Methylomonas sp. 11b: one gene and its partner. Each later gene encodes a partner of the first gene's protein in a complex. Links are inferred from orthologs where the notes say so. Each region holds a gene or a part of one and is shown on either strand. Other genes may lie near its edges.

Region 1 (2,933 bases):
GCAGCGTTAACGAATAGCCCTAAAACAAAAAAGCTCTTGAATCTAACAACAATTAAATGCTGTCTATACTTACACGCTAAATTTCAATACCGCCCACGCGGCTATTGATGTCCAAAAACACCGTTTGTAGAGGCCATTATGAAACGTCTTTTCGCCTGTTGTAGCCTGGGGTTAGCCCTTTGCATGCCGAATGCGGTATCAGCCGATGAAACAGTCATCGGATACATCAAAACCATCAACGATCAAACGACTATTGACGAAAGTAGCGGCCCGATCAAAGCCAGCCTTGGTTCGCCGATTCATGTCGGCAACGTCATTAAAACCGACCAGAACGGCGCTGCCGGGGTAACGCTGAAAGACAATACCATTTTGTCGATCGGCCCGAATACCGAATTCAAAATAGAAGCTTATCAATTCGAACCCCAGCAGGACAAATTGCAATTAAACGCCAGCCTATTAAAAGGCACCCTGCATTATATTTCCGGCGTCATCGCCAAACTCAAGCCGGAAGCGGTAACGGTAAAAACTCCTACCGGCGTGATTGCGGTAAGAGGCACGCGTTTTTTAGTCAAAGTTGAAGAATAAGCCGAGTATTTGCCATGACGACAATTTCCTTACCCAAAATCCTCACATTCGCCGCTGCACTGGGTTTAAGCGGTTGCGCCAAATCTTATTTGGTATTGCTGGAAGATCACGACGGCTCAACCGGAAAAGTGATTTTCAGCGGTGCCAACAGCGAAACCGTGATCGAACAAGCCGGTTTTGGTGCAGCTCTGGACAACTCCAAAACCGTATTCAAAGTCGAACAAGAAAAGATCAATAAAGACTTTGGCAGAGCCTTGGCTTCCGAGCCGGTATTGCCGGAGATATTTTTATTGTATTTTGAGACCGGCGGCACCAAGCTGACCGCCGAATCGGCGGCTTTGATTCCCAAGATCATCGAAACCGCCGGCAAACATCCGGCCGCCGATATTTCAGTGATCGGTCACACCGATACGGTGGGCGATGCGGGCAAAAACGAAAAATTGGCGAATGAGCGCGCCGTTCAGGTAAGCCGTTTGTTCGACCCTAGTAAGCTGGATGTGAAGGAAGTCGCCGTCACATCGCACGGCGAAAAGAATTTGTTGATCAAGACCGGCGATGAAACGTCCGAACCGCGAAACCGTCGGGTAGAAGTGACGATTCGATAATTACCAAACAAATAAAACCGCCGGCGCTGAAACTGGCGGTTTTATTTCCTTATTTTTATTCGCTAGCTAGAACTTTCGCCAATTGCGCAGCGGGTACATAGCCGGGCAAGATATTGCCTTTTTGCGTGACTATCATCGGTGTGCCGTTCATACCAAACGCTTCACCTAAGGCCATATGTTCATCCACAGGGTTTTCGCAGGTTTTTGCATCCAGATGCTCACCTTTCTTCGCGGTGGTTAGCGCTTTATTTTTGTCGGCAGCACACCAGACTGAGACGGCTTTTTTATAGGAATCCGACCCTTTGCCGGCTCTAGGGAAAAACATGTAGCGTATCGTAATACCCTGCGCCATATATTGATCGATTTCCGAGTGCAGCTTGCGGCAATATCCGCAATCGATGTCGGTAAAGATAGACACGACATGTTTGCTGGTTTCCGGTTTGAAAATAATCATTTTTTGTTCGCCGACTTTATCCAGCGAGGCTTTACGCACGTCAGCCAGCTTGGATTCGGTGATATTTTTCTTTGCTTCGGCGTCGAAGAGCTGCCCTTGCAATAAATATTTACCGTCTTCGGATGCATAAAAGATATTGCCACCCATAGACACTTCGTACAGCCCTTTGACTTCCGATGGTTTCACCGAGTCAACCTGCCCCCCCGGCATAAACTCACTCAAGGCTTTTTTAATGGCGGCTTCGTCGGCAAATAATGCTGGGCTAGTCAAAGCCAGTAGCGTCAAAGCCAGAATGTGTGTGATTTTTTTCATGTAATTACCAGGGAAGATTAGAAAGGAATGTGGTTGACCACAACGCTGGTGCTTTGTTCAGCGTTATTGAAATAATCTACCTATATCGAGAAACATCGCCAAGCCCATCAGCAGCATTAATAGCAGCATGCCGGCTTGCTGAAAATACAGTTGCATTCTTTCCGGAAGCGGGCTGCCTTTAATGGCCTCAACCGCGAAAAACAGCAAATGACCGCCGTCCAGCACCGGCACCGGTAGTAAATTCAACACACCCAGACTGACGCTAACCAAACCTAGAAACTTCAGAAATGCAGTAAATCCCATTTCAGCCGATTGACCGGCGTATTGGGCAATGCTGATGGGGCCGCTCAAATTCTCGATTGAAGCGGAACCCACCACCATTTTTCCCATCATTTTTAGAGTCGTCACCGCATAAAACCAAACTCTCTTTCCGGCGACTGGCACTGCATCCAAAGGCGATAAGGCATGTATCACCATCATGGAGTCCAGCAATTCTTTCGGCGCGTCGACACCTGCGCCGATTTTACCGACTGCCTTACCCTCGCCCTGCTGCTCGCTACGCGGCGTGATGCTTAATGGCAATTGCGCGCCGCTGCGCTCCAGCAATAATTTAATTTCGACATCCGGCCGGGCCTGCACATAATCCACCCATTGTTGCCAGTCGGTAATGGCGGTGCCGTCCGCGCTGAGAATTAAATCCCCGCTTTGTAAACCAGCTTGTTTGGCAACCCCATCGTCAAGCAGCTTGCCGATAACCGGCTTTATAGTCGGTACCCAAGGCTTCAAACCCAAACGCTTATGTAGCGTTTCCGGAGTTTGTACATCTTGTTCAGTTAGGTGAATCAAGCGAATTTGTTGACTATCGTCTATCGCTTTAGTCAGCACGCTGATCTCGGTTTTACCGTCAATCGCCAAGGTCAACAAGGTATCCAGGGCTTCTATCCAGGTCGGCGTTGGGGTGTCGTCGATACTGACGA
Region 2 (3,092 bases), 1.2 Mb from region 1 along the record:
TGTTGGTTAATGATTACTGTGAACGGCACAGTATTGATTACATTACCCAGCTGTTGAGCCAACATCGTGGCCCCTTCGCCACCAATCAATACCGGATAATTGATCTTGATACGTTTCAGGTAATCTTCTACTGGCTGCTTCTCTTCAATGGCTATGCCGACAAATTGCACGCCTTTGTCTTTATACTCGTCCTGAAGTTTTATGAACTCGGGAATTTCCTTCAAACATGGCGGACACCAGGTTGCCCAAAAATTGATAATTAAAATTTTGCCTTGCCATTGCGAGACCGACTGCGGCTGATCCGCCAGATCAGGCAAACTGAAATTCAGTTGCGGCGCCGGTTGACTGGTCTCGGTAGCAGAAAAATATTGTCTGGCAAACAGACCCGCCGCTAAACCAATAAAAGCTATGGCGACCACCGTAAGTATAATTTTCTTATTCATAGTTGTTGCAAGGTTTTTAAAAAAGTAGCGGCATCCTGATAGCCAATCACGCGCTGCCCTGCCCGTTCCTGCCCATCGGCGCCGAAAAATATAATGCCAGGTGGCCCAAACAGTGCGAAGCGTTTTAATAAGGCTTTATCTGCCTCATTATTCGCCGTCACGTCGGCCTGCAACACCACGAAGTTCGCCAATTGCTGCTTTACCTGTGGATCCGTAAAGGTATAAGCCTCCATTTCTTTACAGGAAATACACCAGTCGGCATAGAAATCCAGCATCACCGGTTTGCCGCTGGCCGACGCCTGCTGGATGCGTTGCTCTAATTCTGCGACCGAAGCCACCCGCTGAAAGCTTAGACCTGCAGCGGGCTGGGCCTGGGCATTAAAGCCCATTCCTTGCAGCGGCTGAAGCGGATTGCTGTTTCCAGCACTCAAGCCGATCAATTGCAAGACGCCAAACACCAGCATGATGATACCCAGCCCTTTCCAAAGCTTGCGCCAACCCGAGGCCGATTCCGGCAGAGGATCGATGGCGCCCAGAAAGATAGCCGGAATAACCAACAACAAAGACCATAAAAACATCGTCACCGCTGCCGGCAAAATCCGCGACAGCATCCACACCGCCACGGCCAGCATGGCTACGCCGAACACCGCCTTAGTGGAATTCAGCCAAGACCCGGCTTTTGGCAACAGCTTGCCGGCAGACGCTCCCAACAGCAGTAAGGGTGCCCCCATGCCAAGCCCCATCAAGAACAAAGCCGAACCGCCCAACACCACATCGCCAGTCTGACCGATATAAATCAGTGCCGCCGCCAACGGAGCTGCCACGCAAGGCCCTACGATCAGCGACGATAGCGCCCCCATAATGCCAGCGCCAAGATAAGAGCCGTCGCGATGCTTATCGCTAGAGTGATGCAAGACTGATTGCAAGGACTTGGGCAACTCCAAATGGTAAAAACCAAACATTGATAGCGATAACAGCACGAACAAGCCCGAAAACACCGCGATCACCCAAGGCTCTTGAAATGTGGCTTGCAGGTTGCTGCCGAACAAGGCTGCCAGCACACCAAATACGGTGTACATCAAAGCCGAGGCAAACACGTAGCTCAAGGACAACAAAAATGCCTTACGGGTGCCGATTTGGTCGCCGTGACCGACGATGATCCCGGATAAAATGGGGATCATCGGAAATACACAGGGCGTAAAGGCCAACAGCAAACCGAATCCAAAAAAACTGAATAAAGTCAGCGCTAAACTATCATGTCGCAAAGCATTGACGATTTTGTCCTGCTCCGACAACTCGGCTACCGCAGCCGGCTTGACTGGTGCCAAGGCGTCCGCAGCCGGCAAGTCCAAACTCGCTTCGGCTTGCATCGGCGGATAGCAGACCCCACGGTCGGCACAACCTTGAAACTTTGCCAGCAATTTGATCGTTTCGGCCGCCGAGCTTCCGCGTAGTAGCGGTACGTCGATGCTGATCTGACTGCGGTAGATTTGCACCTGGCCAAATTCCGCATCGTGGTAGGCGGCCCCTTCCGGAAGCTGCAAAGGCGTCAATTGCGTCTGCGAAACACCCTGCAATTTAAGCGACAACTTATCTTTGTATAGGTAATAACCTTCGGCTATTTGCCAGCTCGCTTGCACGGTATTTGGATCTTTCAGACTGGCGAAGAACTGAAACGCTTGCTCCGGCGGCAACAACTCCTCTGAAAACAAACCCGGCGTCAAGCCCTTTAAGCCTTTCACAAATTGATTAAGCGCTCCGCTATTTGCAGCGGGCGGCGCTAACGGCAAGGCAACATCCAGCAGCACTTTTTGCGGGGGATAACAGACGCCGGCATCAGCACACCCCTGATATTTAACCAACAGCTTCAGTTGGGTTTGACGGTTTGGATTAATCAACGGCAACACCACGTCGAGCGCATTTCGATAGACCGACACTTCGCCCAAACTCGGATCATGCTCAACAAGTCCATCCGGCATGACTGCCTGACCCAGTTGAATCGCTTCGGTCTGCGATTGAAACTTGGTTTTATCCCGATACAGGTGGTAGCCTTCGACTATCTGCCAGTGCAATTCGACTTTATCGGCGGTGCCTGCTGTGGCCGTTAACTTAAATGCTTGCTCCGGTGGCAAAAAATCCTGACTATCGAGCGCCGCCGCAGTGCGCCAAAAAACAGCCAACAAACATAATAAAATCAGTCGATGCCAAGGCATGAGTCTATCCATTTCAAATAGTCCAGCGAGCCGCGTTCTATCGCAACCGCAATAATTTCCGGGAGTTGGTAGGGGTGTAGGCTTTTCAAGGTCGCCTCAATCGCCGCATAACGGTCTTGATGACTTTTGATGAGTAGCAAATGTTCCTGAGCGGTTTCGATTTGGCCCTGCCACTCATAAACCGAACGCACACCCGGCAGTATATTGACGCAGGCGGCTAATTTTTGGCTGATGAGAACGCCGGCAAGCTTGTCGGCAACCTCTACATCCGGGCAGGTACAAAGAATCAATTGATACATCGCGATATTATCCTGGAAATTGCACCAAGATGCTCTTAGTATTAGCGGCTTTTTACCGCAACCGAGCTGACCATGAAAACCATGCAAATTATGTTTATCGCTTTTTTGATCGTGCCGTTTGTGGAAATTTACGTGCT

Evidence for each region. The genes of interacting proteins can lie anywhere in the genome.
Region 2: the proteins of METH11B_RS0101345 (region 1) and METH11B_RS0107000 are in contact, whole or in part, in a crystal structure (PDB 1JZD), measured with the Escherichia coli proteins. The link is inferred for Methylomonas sp. 11b from one-to-one orthologs.

What each region holds. Positions count from the first base shown.
Region 1 is NZ_KI911557.1:294,702-297,634, reverse strand. What follows is about bases 102-2,933. They hold METH11B_RS0101345 (DsbC family protein), read right to left. Parts: upstream 1,957-2,933; coding sequence 1,246-1,956; downstream 102-1,245. Other genes in these bases: rseP (RIP metalloprotease RseP), read right to left, coding at 2,020-2,933; METH11B_RS0101350 (OmpA family protein), read left to right, coding at 600-1,190; METH11B_RS0101355 (FecR family protein), read left to right, coding at 139-585. UniProt on the Escherichia coli protein: Acts as a disulfide isomerase, interacting with incorrectly folded proteins to correct non-native disulfide bonds.
Region 2 is NZ_KI911557.1:1,509,180-1,512,271, forward strand. What follows is about bases 49-3,039. They hold METH11B_RS0107000 (protein-disulfide reductase DsbD), read right to left. Parts: upstream 2,657-3,039; coding sequence 440-2,656; downstream 49-439. Other genes in these bases: METH11B_RS0106995 (TlpA family protein disulfide reductase), read right to left, coding at 49-443; cutA (divalent-cation tolerance protein CutA), read right to left, coding at 2,638-2,955; METH11B_RS0107010 (FxsA family protein), read left to right, coding at 3,028-3,039. Outside these bases: more of METH11B_RS0106995, read right to left, coding at 1-48; more of METH11B_RS0107010, read left to right, coding at 3,040-3,092. UniProt on the Escherichia coli protein: Required to facilitate the formation of correct disulfide bonds in some periplasmic proteins and for the assembly of the periplasmic c-type cytochromes.